Regions from separate parts of the Phytobacter cepae genome, predicted to be linked through region 3. Evidence: predicted binding sites of a transcription regulator. Region 3 holds the regulator's gene; each other region holds the start of a gene.
What was found. The regulator CRP, encoded in region 3, controls carbon source genes, mostly activating them, when cyclic AMP is high. The targets are predictions, from matches to a motif close to ATGTGANNNNNNTCACAT.

Region 1 (5,439 bases), 2.1 Mb from region 3:
TAACGACCCTGGCGGACGGCAATCTGGCGCTGGTCTTCAACTTTATGAGCGCAGCCGGTGCGCGGGAACGCCGTGCGTCGTTGTACGACGAAATTGACGACGGCGACGGGCGTAAAGAGCCGGACGTTACCAGTGGCCCCAGCGCCTTCTGGGGGGCACCAAGAGCGCCAATGACCGTGGCGATCTCCCCGGATGGCGGCAAAAGCTGGCCGTGGCAGCGTCACCTTGATGAAGGCGATGGCTACTGCATGACCAACAACTCGCAGGAAAAACTCAACCGTGAGTTCTCTTATCCAAGCATTAAGCAGAGCGCCGACGGCACGCTGCACATTGCTTACACTTACTTCCGCCAGGCGATCAAATACGTGCGCGTCTCACCTGAGTGGGTAAAGGAGTAACCGATGATTCTGGGACACCTCAACGCCCTGCCGCTGGCAGGGTTACCCCGCGCGTTACGTGCCATTCTCGACCTGCCAGAGTGTGATCTGGCAGCATTGCAGGCGCGGGACGACGGACGCTTTCAGTTACCGGGCGCGCCGTGGTTCTGCACTGTGGGTCCGGCCAGTACGCAGTATCGCGAACAGCGCCATACCGAGTATCACCACCAATGGGCAGATATTCAGGTCATGCTGGAAGGGGAAGAGATTATCTATGCCGGTTCACAGTTCGAGCCACTGATAACGGACGAAGAGCGTAAGCCGGATCTGTTTATCACCACCACGGCGCAACTGCCGGTCAACATCCTGTTGCAGGCGGGTGACTTTGCGGTTTTTTTACCAGGCGAGCCACATCAGGCGTTGTGTGCCGCCGTCGAGCCATTAGTTGTGCGTAAAGCAGTGTTCAAAGTCCCACGCACGTTACTGGAGGTGTAGAGATGCCACATGCGGTTGTTACCGGGGCCAGTTCGGGGATTGGTGAAGCGATTGTCAGCAGGTTGCTTGAGCAAGGCTGGCGGGTGACGGGGCTCAGTCGCTCAAAGGTAGTGCGTGACGCGCCTGCGTTTGAGAGCGTGTGTGTGGATTTGAGCGACAGTGTCGCTCTGGCTGATACGCTGACCACGCTGCCAGTACCGGACGCGGTGATCCACGCCGCGGGTATGATGGCCGCCGCGCCATTGGGTAAGTTAACTGCGGATGTCAGTCAGCAGCTCTGGCAACTGCATGTGCTGGCCGCTGAAACCCTGGTCAATCATTTTGCCCCGCAGATGTCACATGGCGGCCGCATTGTGATTATCGGCAGCCGCACCTCCCGTGGCGCGGCGGATCGCTCTCAGTACGTGGCGACTAAAGCGGCACTCGTTGGCATGGTACGCAGTTGGGCGGCGGAACTTGCCCCTCGGGGCATTACAGCGAATGTGGTTGCGCCAGGTGCTACACAAACGCCGATGTTAAACGCACCGGGGCGGTCGAGTTCCCCACCCAACATACCCCCTATCGGGCGATTGATTGAACCTCGTGAAGTGGCGGCACTGGTGGGGTTTGTGCTGTCGGCGGATGCGGCGGCAATCACCGGTCAGGAGTTGGTGATGTGTGGGGGGGCATCGTTGAAATGAAAGCCACCAGAGCGGGTGCTCAGTATTGAGGTGAACATGCCAGAACAGCGGAATGTTCCGTTCACTTTACGTGCAAGGGAGGCTCGTCGCCGCCTCTCTGCGGGCGGCCCCGGCCAGCCGTCAACACCGCATCGATTTTCAGCCGGATCAGAAAACCCTCGCTGCAAGAAACTGCGCTGAAGATAAAACGATTTCGCTGTTTGTTGGAGATCCTGAAGCTACTCTTTTTTTCATTTGATTCCGGACTTACAGCGAGGGTGTTGTGTCCCCGCTGAAACCGGCGAGCCGGAGGCCGGAAGACAAGGTCTGGCCGCCAGGGAGGGCGGGCAGAGGTTTGTCGAGCCAGGACGGCGAGTCAAACCGGCCGCAGGCTGAGGGCCGGGAGGCGAGCGCAGTGCGCAGCACCGGTTTCCGTGCGGGGCCGCGGGGATTGCAAAGGGGGCCGCGGTGGCCCCCTTTGCACGTTCACGGGTGACAGATTTAGTATGTTCAGCAGGTCTGGAAGTGAACGGAACACACCTCGGTGCCGCCTGTTCCCCTCACCCCGGCCCTCTCCCCGGTGGGGCGAGGGGGAAAAGCGCGCCCCTTTGCTGGTTCAGCCAGTCTGGCAGTAAACGTAACAAACCCCGGTGCCGCCTACCCCGGCCCTCTCTCACAGGAAGAAGGATAAAATCTGAAGGCCGGATAAAGTGTCAGTCTCCATACGGCAAAAATCAATCCCGCAGATACACCTTACCCATCAAATAGGTCGTGGCCTGGCCGCCGATCAGCACCCTGTCGCCACGCCATTCACAGCGCAAATCACCACCACGCGCAGAGACCTGACGAGCCTGCATCACATTTTTACCCAGTTTCTCGCCCCAGTAAGGAATCAACATGCTGTGCGTGGACCCCGTCACCGGATCTTCCGGCACTGACTCGCCCGGGCAGAAGAAACGGCTGACGAAATCGTCATCGTCCCCTGGGGCGGTGATACAGACCATCTTACCCAATGGGATCATGCCCGCAATGTCTGGCGTGATGGCCTCCACCTGCTGCTGGTTTTCCAGCACGACGAGGTAATCACGCGCCTCGCGTACCTCTTTGGCGCTACTGATGCCCAGGGTCTCGAAAAGCAATGCTGGCGGTGCATCCACCGTTTCGGTCTGCCAGGCCGGAAAATCGAGGGTCAGCCAGTCGCCGTTACGGGTGACGGTGAGAGAGCCCACAAAACGGGTATCGAAGTGAATCTGGGTATCCGGGAAGTCGAGATATTCAAATATCACATGCGCGGCGGCGAGCGTGGCGTGGCCGCACAGGTTGATTTCATATTGCGTGGTAAACCAACGCAGTTCGTAGCCAGTGTCATTGCGGACAAAAAACGCTGTCTCAGATTGGTTATGCTGTTGTGCCATCTTAAGCAGTTGCGCGTCAGACAGCCATTCGGTCAGCGGGCAGACGGCGGCGGCGTTACCGCCAAAGGTGCGGTCACTAAAAGCATCTACCATGTAAAAGTCGATTGTGTGCATAGCGTTTCCTTTTGTTTTCCTTTTGTTTTTCCTCCCTAGTTTTATCACATTCATACGTCATTGTTCATATCCGATAGAAATTGAGATCTTCGTCACAAAAAGTTTGTATTTTGAGCAGAAATGGATTTAAGATCATCGCAACTCCTTCTCCTGCTACGAATCCCAAAACACTATGACAACACAAATAGTTTCACGAAAAGTCGCGTGGCTGCGAGTCGTTACGCTTGCCGTTGCTGCGTTCATTTTTAATACCACCGAATTCGTGCCGGTGGGGCTGCTGTCGGACATTGCGCAAAGTTTCAATATGGAAACGCCGCAGGTGGGGATCATGTTGACCATCTATGCCTGGGTCGTGGCCTTGATGTCGCTGCCCTTTATGCTGCTCACCAGTAAGGTTGAGCGACGCAAGCTGCTGATTGCCCTCTTCGTCCTGTTTATCGCCAGTCATGTGCTCTCATTCCTGGCGTGGAATTTCGAGATTCTGGTCATAAGCCGTATTGGCATCGCCTTTGCGCATGCCATTTTCTGGTCGATTACGGCATCGCTGGCCATTCGCCTTGCACCGGCAGGAAAACGTGCACAGGCGCTGAGCCTGATTGCTACCGGCACCGCCCTGGCAATGGTACTTGGCATCCCGATTGGCCGTGTTGTCGGGCAGTACTTTGGCTGGCGCACCACCTTCTTCGCCATCGGATTTGGCGCGCTGGTGACTCTGGTCTGCCTCGTCAAACTGCTGCCTTCGCTGCCGAGCGAGCATTCCGGTTCCCTGCGCAGTCTGCCGGCCCTTTTTCGCCGTCCGGCGCTGCTCAGTATTTATCTGCTGACGGTTGTCGTCGTGACCGCGCATTACACGGCTTACAGCTACATTGAACCCTTTGTGCGTGATGTCGCCGGTTTCAGCGGTAACTTCGCCACGGTGCTGTTGCTGATTCTCGGCGGTGCGGGCATTGTGGGCAGCATTCTGTTTGGCAAGCTCGGCAATAAACATGCTTCATTGCTGATCAGCGGAGCAATCGGCCTGCTGGTGCTTTCGCTGTTGCTGTTGCGCTCTGCCGCAGACAGCGAACAACATCTCATCATGCTGAGTCTGTTCTGGGGCGTGGCCATTATGATTATTGGTCTTGGCATGCAGGTAAAAGTGCTGGCGCTGGCACCGGATGCCACCGACGTTGCGATGGCGCTGTTCTCGGGGATTTTCAATATCGGCATCGGTGCCGGTGCGCTGGTGGGGAATCAGATTAGCCTGCAGTGGTCGATGTCGGCAATTGGCTACGCCGGCGCCATTCCCGCCGTTGCGGCGCTGGTATGGTCGGTGATTATTTTCCGTCGCTGGCCGGTGTCGCTTGAAGATAACCAGCAGCCACATCATATGTAATCTGTTACGCCGTCATCCTGCCTCACTTGCGGGATGACGGCGTAGCCAGCTCATCTGGCCTGACTTACCTTCCCGAAACCCCCTCTTTCATCACCTGCATGCCAGCGTTCCTCACCATCAATGTGTCGCCGGGAAGTGGGTGATAATTTCCAGCACGCCATTAATGATAAACTGCACGCCCATGCAGACCAGCAGAAAGCCCATCAGACGGGAAATGGCTTCAATCCCCCCCTTGCCCACCAGACGCATAATGGCACCGGAACTGCGCAAACTTGCCCATAAAATCAGCGAAACGGCAGCGAAAATCAGCGGTGGCGCGACCCATACCACCCACTCAGGGAAGGTGCTGCCATCGCGAACCGTGGCGGCAGAACTGATGATCATCGCGATAGTTCCGGGCCCTGCCGTGCTCGGCATCGCCAGCGGCACGAAGGCAATATTTGCCGTAGGCTCTTCTTCCAGCTCTTCCGACTTCGTTTTCACTTCAGGCGCTTCATGCGCTTTTTGCGGTGGGAACAGCATGCGAAAACCGATAAAGGCCACAATCAGGCCACCTGCGATCCGCAGGCCGGGGATGGAGATGCCGAAGGTGTTCATCACCACCTGGCCGGCATAGTAAGCCACCATCATAATAGCGAAGACATAGATCGACGCCATTTTCGACTGCTGGTTGCGTTGGGTGCTGTTCATGTTCCCGGCAAGCCCCAGAAACAGCGCCACGGTGGTTAACGGGTTCGCCAGTGGCAGCAAGACCACCAGCCCCAGTCCAATTGCTTTAAAAAGATCCATCATTTGCTGCATTCTCCGGCAGAGTCCATCGTAGCGGGAAGTATATCGTTATCGCCGCGCCCCTTCACATTGCTTTACGTAGGGATACTTTTCCTGTTGAAATTCAGCCGCATAGTGCGCTTAAAGCGCGCCCTTTATGCTGCTTTAGCAATTCGTGGCATAAGCTAATTCATTCAGTTGACTTATACTTGCCTGAGCAATAATATCTACCGTGA
Region 2 (5,439 bases), 1.3 Mb from region 3:
CCTTTCACCCCCCCTTCATCGATCAGCACAAACCACGGCAGCCCCGCTTCACACAGTTTCAGCCAGCGCGCGCGCATGTCACTGATAGCCGGGACTTCGGTTTCGAAAGAGGCAGTGCCGTTGGCAACGTGCCAGGCGTATATTGCGTGGATGGCGGGAATATGTTGTTCTTCAGCTTCAGTAATTATCATGGATTCAGCTCCTGCTCGTCGTTGCTGAAAGGCTAGCCCTAAGCGCTGCGCTCTGGTACAGGTCTGCACTTATTACCCGTATAAGGAAAACGTTGGATGACCACCCTCAATCTCGATCAACTGGCCACCTACAGGTTGGTCGTAAGCCGGGGAAGTTTTACCGCAGCGGCTGATGTACTGGGGATTTCACAACCTGCGGTCAGTTTGCAGATCCGCCAGTTAGAAGCCAGCCTGCAGGCACGCTTGATCGAGCGAACCGGGCGCGGCATCCGCCCTACGCCCGCCGGAATGACGCTGCTTGAGCACTGCGAGGCCATTGAAAAAGCGGTCAACATCGCGGTGCAGTCCGTCGCGTTGCACCAGCAGGAGATCAGCGGCACCGTGACGCTGGGAACAGGTGCTACCGTCTGTATTCATCTGTTACCTGCCGTACTGCTCACACTTCGCAAGGCCTGGCCGCAGTTGACCGTGGGGGTGCGTACCGGTAATACGCAGGACATTGTCCGTGCAGTGGAGGAGAACAGAATCGATGTCGGTCTCGTGACCTTACCGGCGACGGGAAGGCTTCTGGACATCACGCCCGTCATGACGGAGGAGTTCGTTATCATCAGCACCGCTGAGCGTAGCGAAACCGCCTCCGTTTTTACCCCCACGCTGTGCGCGAGCATTCCGCTGATTGTGTTTGAATCCGGCAGCGGAACCCGTCAGTTGATCGATAATTGGTTATTAAGCGCCGGCAAACCGATAACGCCAGTGATGGAGCTCGGTAGCATCGAGGCCATCAAACGGATGGTACGCGCCGGGCTGGGTTACAGTATCGTGCCGCGTCTGGCGGTCGAAAGCCCGCAAGAGCGCAGCGGACTGGTTGTCCATTCGCTGGCACCCGCACTGCACCGCACCCTGGGCCTTGTCATGCGTCAGGACCGGGTCATCACACGCGGCATTCATGAAGTGATTGGGCATATAGAAAACGCAGTCAGTGCCCGCAACAATGCTGAAGGGGCTTAATCCTGGGGTAATGCCTGACGTTCCTGAAAGGAATATTTGGTATGCTCAGAAGTCATGATGTGATCGGTAGCACATTTCAAGCTTTAATTGTATGATGAATACAGTTCATCAAGGGTTTTCACCATGAGTAAATCACTGAATATCGTCTGGCAGTATCTGCGCGCCTTTGCCCTTATTTACGCCTGTTTATATGCAGGCATTTATCTTTCCTCGCTGCTCCCCATCACCATTCCCGGCAGCATTATTGGCATGCTTATCCTCTTCGTCCTGTTGGCACTGCAGATTCTGCCAGCCAAATGGGTCAATCCGGGCTGTTACGTGCTGATTCGCTACATGGCACTGTTGTTCGTACCTATCGGCGTCGGGGTTATGCAGTACTACGATATGCTGCGCGCCCAGTTCGGCCCGATTGTGGTCTCCTGTGCCATCAGCACCTTAATTGTATTTCTGGTCGTGAGCTGGAGTACCCATCTGGTGCACGGTGAACGCAAAATTGTTGGTAAGAAAGAGAGCAAATAATGATGGCCTATATCTGGTGGTCCTTACCTTTGACGCTGGGGGTTTTCTTCGCCGCCCGTAAGCTAGCCGCACGGTTTAAGATGGCGCTGCTCAACCCCTTGCTGATAGCGATGGTGGTGATTATCCCTTTCCTGCTGCTCACCGGCATTCCTTACGATCACTACTTTCAGGGCAGTAAAATCCTCAATGATCTATTGCAGCCTGCGGTCGTGGCGCTTGCCTACCCGCTTTATGAACAGTTACACCAGATCCGGGCACGCTGGAAGTCGATCATTACCCTCTGTTTTATCGGCAGCGTGGTCGCCATGGTCACCGGCTCGGTCATCGCCCTGCTGATGGGAGCCACACCTGAGATTGCCGCCTCGGTCCTGCCAAAATCCGTTACCACGCCGATTGCTATGGCGGTGGGCGGCAGCATTGGCGGCATCCCGGCCATCAGCGCGGTGTGCGTGATTTTTGTTGGCGTGCTGGGCGCAGTGTTTGGGCATACCCTGTTGAATGTGATGAAAATTCATACCAAATCTGCCCGTGGTCTGGCAATGGGAACGGCCTCCCACGCGCTGGGAACCGCACGCTGTTCTGAGCTGGACTATCAGGAAGGGGCTTTCAGTTCGCTGGCATTGGTAATTTGCGGAATCATCACGTCACTTATCGCGCCGTTTTTATTCCCCATAATCCTGGCAATAGCGGGCTAAAATTTGCGATGCGTCGCGCATTTTTCATTTGAATTTCATAAGTTGCATATACAGTGAGATGTCGATCACATATAAAGGCGCAATCGGCCCGTAAACTACGATCCCATTACATTGCTATGAGGCAACGCCATGCATTCACGTTTTCACACTGCGTTTCCCACTCTTGCGGATGATTTACAAGCCGCTCTGGCGCCCATTCTGGCAGACGCGCATTTTCCTGCGATGTTAAGCGCAGAGCAGGTTGCTGGACTGCGTAACGCCACCGGGATGGACGAAGACGCGTTGGCTTTTGCACTACTGCCGCTTGCCGCGGCCTGCGCACGGACCGAACTCTCCCACTTCAACGTTGGGGCCATTGCTCGTGGCATCAGTGGTCACTGGTATTTTGGTGCCAACATGGAATTTTTGGGCGCCACCATGCAACAAACCGTGCATGCCGAACAGAGCGCCATCAGCCATGCGTGGTCCCGTGGCGAAAAAGCCCTGGCCTCGGTTACCGTCAACTACACCCCGTGCGGCCATTGCCGTCAGTTTATGAACGAGTTGAACAGTGGACTGACCCTGCGCATCAATCTTCCTGGCCGGGCACCGCATACGTTGGGGGACTACCTCCCGGATGCCTTTGGTCCAAAAGATCTCGACATCAAAACCCTGCTGCTGGATGAGCAGAATCATGGTTTTGCTCTGCAGGGTGATGCACTGGCCAAAGCGGCTATCACGGCAGCCAATAAAAGTCATAGCCCTTATACCCACTCCCCTTCCGGTGTCGCCATTGAATGTCGCGATGGGCAAATTTTCTGCGGCAGCTATGCCGAGAATGCGGCCTTCAACCCTACGCTTCCTCCCCTGCAGGGTGCGCTGAATTTGATGAGCCTCAGTGGTTATGATTACCCGGATATGCAACGTGCCGTGCTCGCAGAAAAAGCCAGTGCCCCATTGACCCAGTGGGACGCAACCGTTGCCACGTTGCGGGCACTGGGTTGCCAGAACGTTGAGCGTGAACTGCTTTCCTGATTGCCTCACTGCGGGTTTATTGCCCGCAGTGGTGAAAAAGCCCGCAATTAACCACCGGATTCTTGCGCTTGCCGAACGGGTAAAGTAGCCTTGAGTGAAATTTAATCCCGCATCGAGTTTGTCTGCATGTTAAAGCGTTTTGTTTACAGCCTGTTGGTCCTTATCGGCTTACTGCTGTTAACGGCGCTCGGCTTAGATCGTTGGATGAGTTGGAAAACCGCGCCCTACATCTACGATGATCTGCAGGACCTGCCCTGGCGTCAGGTGGGGGTGGTGCTGGGTACAGCTAAGTACTATCGTACTGGCGTCATTAACCAGTATTACCGCTACCGTATTCAGGGTGCATTAAATGCCTATAACAGTGGCAAGGTGAATTACCTCCTGCTCAGCGGCGATAATGCGCAACAGAGTTATAATGAACCGGTCACCATGCGCAAAGACTTAATTGCCGCAGGCGTTGACCCTTCCGATATTGTGCTTGATTACGCGGGCTTCCGTACCCTGGATTCGATTGTGCGGACGCGGCGGGTATTTGATACCAACGACTTCATTATTATCAGTCAACGTTTTCACTGCGAACGTGCGCTCTTTATCGCCCAGCATATGGGGATTCAGGCCCAGTGTTATGCCGTGCCATCGCCAAAAGATATGTGGAGTGTTCGCGTGCGGGAATTTGGTGCGCGGTTAGGTGCTATCGCTGATCTCTATGTATTTAAACGCGAGCCACGGTTTTTAGGGCCGCTGGAACCTATTCCCTCCTTGCAGGCAATACCCGATGATGCGCAGGATTACCCTGCGGTGACGGTTGAACAGTTGCTTGATCTGCAAAAGAAAAACAACTAACGCGACTAAATAGCGGGTCAGTAAACCGACGCGCCACGGTTAATGTTTCTGACCGGGCCGAGTAATAAGTATTTGCGGTTAACGAATTCTTGAATATCAATAGCCCGTTTTTCGCTTTTGTTGACTGTCCAAAGTCCGGTCAAGGCATTGAAGGGCATAATTAATTCCCCCGTAGGGGTAGCGACCAGGTATTCACCCGTTTTAATGTATCCGGCAGTGCATTCTATACGCAACTGCGATCGGTTCTCTACGGTATACTCTATTTTCCCGAAACCCGTTGGCACCATGGTAAAAGAGTAATAGGGTAATGAGGTTACCTTCAAATCGCCCAAATCCGCAATAACATCATTATCACGGATAAGTTTGACGGATTTTAAATAGAAATGAACTGGGTTGATTTTTTCGTGCGGCGGGTGGTCAACTTTGAAAAACACAACATTCATAGGCGCTCCTGCACAACTTTTACAACAGATATTATTCAGCTTATCAGCAAAGGTCATCCTGACATTCAGATTACGCTGAAACAACAATATTTGCGAAACACGCCGCGGACATTACGGTAAAATCCTGTAAGCGTAAGAATATATTCTTGCAGCAGGCTACAGTGTTATGCAGGCTGCTGCTGCGTCAATCCTTTACTTTCCGTAGCACGTCAGGCAACTTTGTCTTCGTAATTGTGCAGGCTTACCTGCAAATCATAAATAAGGCTTCTAACTTTTTCAGGCGTAAGGCTAAAAAACTGCGATTCGAACGTTGATCCGCCTAGTGCATAAGGCGAAGTACTGTACCCAAACTGTATTACCACGCTATTCAGATCTTCCACTGCCCCGACCTGCCATCCATTAACGGGAAATGCAGGAAATGCTGATTCGTTTTTCATCCTAATCTCCTTGTGAATGCTGTGACGAATGTTATGCCTCAATGAGCGTAGCACTGAAATGAAAAATATAACAAGAAAGATTGCATGAACTTTGTTGTAGCGGGAAATATATTTTCAAAACCAATCTGGTTAGACCTCTTATTTGTTATGATTAAGACAATTCTTTAATGGTGTTATTTTAAGCAGACAATGAGGTTAACAGGCTGTTGCCAATATGTTCAAAAAAAGAACATCCGGGAGATATATCCTTGACGTTAAAGCTTTAAATTATTTACCGATAAAAAGTTAA
Region 3 (5,439 bases):
CACAAAAAGTCGCTGATGTTAAACGCCAACTCAAAAGCGGCGAAGCCGTACTGGTATGGTCTGAATTACACGAAAGCGTCAACATTATGCCGCGTGCTCAATTTCATGATTAACAACGCGTAAAGCGAAAACATCGCAAACGTCTGGAGTCGCTATGTCTGCTAAACATCCGGTTATTGCTGTAACAGGCTCCAGCGGTGCGGGAACCACCACCACCAGCCTTGCCTTTCGTAAAATTTTCGCCCAATTGAATTTGCACGCCGCTGAAGTGGAAGGCGACAGCTTTCACCGGTATACACGCCCTGAAATGGACATGGCTATCCGCAAGGCGCGCGATTCAGGTCGCCACATCAGCTACTTTGGCCCGGAGGCTAACGACTTCAGCCTGCTGGAGCAGACGTTTGTCGATTATGGCCATACCGGCACCGGCCAGGCGAGAAAATATCTTCATACCTACGACGAAGCGGTGCCATGGAATCAGGTGCCAGGAACCTTTACCCCCTGGCAACCGCTGCCGGAACCGACGGATGTGCTGTTTTACGAAGGCCTGCACGGCGGGGTGGTGACGCCGCAGCATGATGTGGCGCGCCATGTGGACCTGCTGGTCGGCGTGGTACCGATTGTGAATCTGGAGTGGATGCAGAAGCTGGTTCGCGACACCGGCGAACGCGGTCATTCCCGTGAAGCGGTGATGGACTCCGTGGTACGTTCAATGGAGGATTACATCAACTTCATTACGCCGCAGTTTTCCCGCACGCACATCAACTTTCAGCGCGTTCCCACCGTGGATACATCGAACCCCTTTGCCGCCAAAGTCATTCCATCGCTGGATGAAAGCTTTGTCGTCATTCATTTCCGTAATCTTGAAGGGATTGATTACCCCTGGCTACTGGCAATGCTGCAGGGTTCTTTTATTTCTCACATGAATACAATCGTGGTGCCGGGAGGCAAAATGGGGCTGGCGATGGAGCTCATCATGACACCGCTGGTTGAACGGTTGATGGAAGGCAAGAAGATTGAGTGATATCAGTCCCCTCTCCCCGTGGGAGAGGGTCAGGGTGAGGGCATCAGACCGCACAATGCCCTAAACCCGTCAGCCTTCGATCACTTCAAACGAATGCGTGATATTCGCCGCTTTCTCCAGCATCAACGCGACTGAGCAATACTTCTCGGCAGAGAGATCCACCGCACGGGATACGGCCGCCTCCTTCAGTGCCTTACCCGTCACGATAAAGTGCAGATTGATGTGGGTGAACAGGCGCGGCGCCTCTTCCCGGCGCTCAGAAGTGAGCTTTACTTCGCAATCCGTCACGTCATGACGGCCTTTCTGCAATATAGAGACAACATCAATCGCGCTGCACCCGCCTGCGGCCATCAGCACCATTTCCATCGGGCTTGGCGCTTTATCGCCCGAATTACCGTCCATCAGAATCTGGTGCCCGGAGGCAGATTCACCAAGGAACGTTAAACCTTCGACCCATTTCACACGAGCATGCATTTTATTCACTCCGGCAATGTCACTTTCTCTACAGATTACGCGCACATAAGAAAACTCGCAATGGAAGGCGACCTGCGTCAAGCTGAAGCGAGACACCAGGAGACAGGCGGCAAAACCTATGCTAAAACAGTCTGAATGCTACAGTGATACATTGATGTAATGCATGTACGCAGAGGACATCACATCTTAGAGCCCGCAGACATGTCTGACGGCGCACTTCCCAGGTATCGGGAAGACAGATTGCAACCCCAGTCACAGGGCGCAGATCCTGAGACTGGAGCCAGCTTATAACAGAGGATAACCGCGCATGGTGCTTGGCAAACCGCAAACAGACCCGACTCTCGAATGGTTCTTGTCTCATTGCCATATTCATAAGTACCCGTCGAAGAGCACGCTGATTCACCAGGGTGAAAAAGCGGAAACGTTGTACTACATCGTAAAAGGCTCAGTGGCTGTGCTCATCAAGGATGAAGAAGGGAAAGAGATGATCCTCTCTTACCTTAACCAGGGCGATTTTATTGGTGAACTGGGTCTGTTCGAAGAAGGTCAGGAGCGCAGTGCCTGGGTACGCGCCAAGACCGCTTGTGAAGTGGCCGAAATTTCCTACAAAAAATTCCGTCAGTTGATCCAGGTAAACCCGGATATTCTGATGCGCTTGTCCTCGCAGATGGCACGCCGCCTGCAGGTCACCTCGGAAAAAGTCGGCAACCTCGCCTTCCTCGATGTGACAGGCCGTATTGCTCAGACGTTACTGAATCTGGCGAAACAACCCGACGCAATGACCCACCCGGACGGTATGCAAATTAAAATAACCCGTCAGGAAATTGGTCAGATCGTGGGCTGTTCTCGTGAAACCGTTGGCCGCATCCTGAAGATGCTGGAAGATCAGAACCTGATCTCCGCTCACGGTAAAACTATTGTCGTGTACGGAACACGTTAATCTCTGAGCGGCGCATTGCTTCTGGCAGTGCGCCGTTTTTGTTTGCCTCATGTGGCGCAGGCTGATTTACCACCCCGAAATCAACTATGCACTGCGACAAACGCTGGTGTTATGCCTGCCTGTGACCGTTGGCCTGATTGCCGGTCGACTGGATTTAGGTCTGCTCTTCTCGTTAGTTCCCGCTTGTTGCAACATAGCTGGTCTCGACACACTGCATAAACGCTTCTTCAAGCGCGTGATCATTGGCGGTTCGCTCTTTGCTGGCAGCAGCCTCGCGGTGCAATTCCTGCTTTTCGAAAACGTTCCTCTGCCGCTCATTCTTACCCTGCTGGCGCTGACGCTGGGCGTCACGGCGGAAATCAGTGCGCTGCACGGCAGGTTGCTTCCCGCCTCGCTGATTGCCGCCATCTTCACGCTGAGTCTTGCGGGAAATATGCCGGTCTGGGAGCCGCTGCTGATCTACAGTCTTGGCACGCTATGGTATGGCGCCTTCAACGCCTTTTGGTTCTGGCTGTGGCGAGAGCAGCCGCTGCGCGAGTCATTAAGCCTGCTGTATCGTCAGCTCGCTGATTATTGCGAGGCCAAATACAGCCTGCTGACTCAGCATGCGGACCCGGAAAAAGCCCTCCCCCCACTGCTGGCACGTCAGCAAAAAGCAGTGGACATGATTAGCCAGTGTTACCAGCAACTGCATATGCTGGCGGCTAATCAGAACAGTGATTACAAAAGATTAAGGCGGGTTTTTCAGGTGGCGCTGGACCTACAGGAGCATATCTCCGTCAGCCTGCATCAGCCGCAGGAGGTGCAGGAACTGGTAGAGCGTAGCCATGCCGAAGAGGTCATTCGCTGGAACGCGCAAACCGTGGCGGCGCGGCTCCGGGTCATTGCGGATGACATCCTCTATCATCGCTATCCACAGCGCTTCAATATGGACAAGCAGATCAGCGCGCTGGAGAAAATCGCCCGTCAGCATCCGGACAACCCGGTAGGCCAGTTCTGCGCCTGGCACTTCAGCCAGATTGCCCGCGTGCTGCGCACCCAACGTCCGCTCTATATTCGCGATCTTATGGCCGAAAAGCAGCGACGATTGCCGCTGATTCCGGCACTCAAAAGCTATCTCTCGTTTAAATCCGCTGCGTTAAGAAACGCCGCGCGGGTAAGCGTCATGCTGAGTATTGCCAGCCTGATGGGCAGCGCGCTACATCTGCCGAAACCCTACTGGATAATGATGACGGTGATGTTTGTCACCCAGAACGGCTACGGAGCAACGCGGGTACGCATTCTGCACCGGGCGGCGGGGACCATGGCGGGGCTTATTATCGCCGGCGCCACGCTGCACTACCACGTGCCGGAAGGCTACACGCTGGCCACTATGCTGATTGTCACGCTGGTCAGTTACCTTATCATTCGCAAAAGCTACGGTTGGGCCATGGTGGGCTTTACCCTGACGGCGGTATATACGCTCCAGCTGCTGACGCTGAATGGCGATCAATTCATCGTGGCCCGGCTTATCGACACGCTGATCGGCTGCCTGATTGCCTTCGGCGGCGTCGTCTGGCTCTGGCCGCAGTGGCAAAGTGGTCTATTGCGCCGTAATGCTCATGATGCGCTGGAAACCTATCAGGATGCCATCCAACTTATTCTCAGCAACGACCCGCAGGCCACTCCGCTCGCATACCAGCGCATGCGTGTGAACCAGGCACACAATGCGCTATTCAACTCGCTTAATCAGGCGATGCAGGAGCCCGGCTTCGATACACGCTATCTGTCAGACATGAAATTGTGGGTTACCCACAGTCAGTTTATCGTTGAGCACATTAACGCAATGACCACGCTGGCCCGCGAGCACACTATGCTCACCCCGGATTTGGCGCAACGCTATTTACAGTCTTGTGAAATTGCCCTGCAACGCTGTCAGCAGCGGCTGGAGTATGACGGGCCGGGAGAGTCGGGGGATGTGAATATCCTGGAGGCGCCGGAGACAATGACCCACGGCCCAATGAGCACCCTGGAACAGCATCTGCAACGTATTCTGGGGCATCTGAGCACCATGCACACCATTTCATCGGTGGCATGGCGTCAGCGCCCGCATCACGGCATCTGGTTAACGCGGCGGCTACGACGTTAGCCGTTCACCACCTGCGCCACCGCCCCGGCAAAGCGGCGCATTCCTTCTTCGATATCGCTCTCTTCAACGATAAGCGCAGGCGCAAAACGCATCACGTCTGGCCCTGCATTCAAAACCATCACGCCTGCATCGGCTGCCGCCAGCAGGAAATCACGTGCACGACCCTTGAATTGCGGTGTCAGCTCAGCGCCAATCAGCAGGCCCATGCCGCGAATATCGCTGAAAATCCCGTACTGCTCGTTGATCTTCTGCAGATGCTTCACAAAAAGCTCGCGCTTCTCATTCACCCCGTTTAACACCTCGGGCGTGTTGATGATGTCGAACGCGGTACCGGCTACAGCGCAGGCCAGCGGGTTGCCACCATAGGTGGAACCGTGGGAGCCCGGATGGAAGGCGCTGGCAATCTCCTGCGTCGTCAGCATGGCGCTGACGGGGAAACCACCGCCAAGGGCTTTTGCGCTGGTGAGAATATCGGGCGTCACACCAAAATGCATGTACGCAAACAGCTCGCCGCTGCGGCCCATGCCGCACTGCACCTCATCAAAGACTAACAGCGCATTGTGTTCGTCACATAAGTCGCGCAGGCCCTGTAGGAATTCAGGCGTAGCCGCAGTAACGCCACCTTCCCCCTGGATAGGTTCCACAACGACGGCACAGGTATGGTCGTCCATCACCGCTTTGACCGCATGAAGATCGTTAAACGGCACGTGGATGATATCAGCAGGTTTCGGACCAAAGCCATCCGAGTACTTGGGTTGCCCGCCTACGGTGACCGTAAACAGTGAGCGGCCATGGAACGCATTGTGGAAAGCGATGATCTTCGTTTTATGCGGGCTGTGGCGGGTGGAAGCATAATAACGGGCCAGCTTGAAC

Region 1: ACUY4Q_RS12090 (PhzF family phenazine biosynthesis protein) is a predicted target of CRP. The motif match lies at 3,141-3,158, and genes of this name have one in related genera.
Region 2: cdd (cytidine deaminase) is a predicted target of CRP. The motif match lies at 2,467-2,484, and genes of this name have one in related genera.

The regions. Positions count from the first base shown of each region.
Region 1 covers NZ_CM135107.1:2,607,508-2,612,946, forward strand. Annotated here, with positions in the region: gene ACUY4Q_RS12070 (sialidase family protein) at 1-398, shown strand, start outside; gene ACUY4Q_RS12075 (NanQ anomerase/TabA/YiaL family protein) at 402-872, shown strand; gene ACUY4Q_RS12080 (SDR family NAD(P)-dependent oxidoreductase) at 875-1,552, shown strand; gene ACUY4Q_RS12085 (hypothetical protein) at 1,605-1,790, shown strand; gene ACUY4Q_RS12090 (PhzF family phenazine biosynthesis protein) at 2,266-3,060, opposite strand; gene ACUY4Q_RS12095 (sugar transporter) at 3,233-4,435, shown strand; gene ACUY4Q_RS12100 (MarC family NAAT transporter) at 4,553-5,227, opposite strand.
Region 2 covers NZ_CM135107.1:1,774,839-1,780,277, reverse strand. Annotated here, with positions in the region: gene ACUY4Q_RS08240 (GNAT family N-acetyltransferase) at 1-191, opposite strand, end outside; gene ACUY4Q_RS08235 (LysR family transcriptional regulator) at 288-1,199, shown strand; gene ACUY4Q_RS08230 (CidA/LrgA family protein) at 1,323-1,718, shown strand; gene ACUY4Q_RS08225 (CidB/LrgB family autolysis modulator) at 1,718-2,413, shown strand; gene cdd (cytidine deaminase) at 2,543-3,427, shown strand; gene sanA (outer membrane permeability protein SanA) at 3,554-4,270, shown strand; gene ACUY4Q_RS08210 (hypothetical protein) at 4,288-4,713, opposite strand; gene ACUY4Q_RS08205 (hypothetical protein) at 4,923-5,150, opposite strand.
Region 3 covers NZ_CM135107.1:458,287-463,725, reverse strand. Annotated here, with positions in the region: gene ACUY4Q_RS02120 (YheU family protein) at 1-113, shown strand, start outside; gene ACUY4Q_RS02115 (phosphoribulokinase) at 155-1,024, shown strand; gene ACUY4Q_RS02110 (OsmC family protein) at 1,094-1,498, opposite strand; gene crp (cAMP-activated global transcriptional regulator CRP) at 1,806-2,438, shown strand; gene ACUY4Q_RS02100 (YccS/YhfK family putative transporter) at 2,488-4,566, shown strand; gene argD (bifunctional acetylornithine/succinyldiaminopimelate transaminase) at 4,563-5,439, opposite strand, start outside.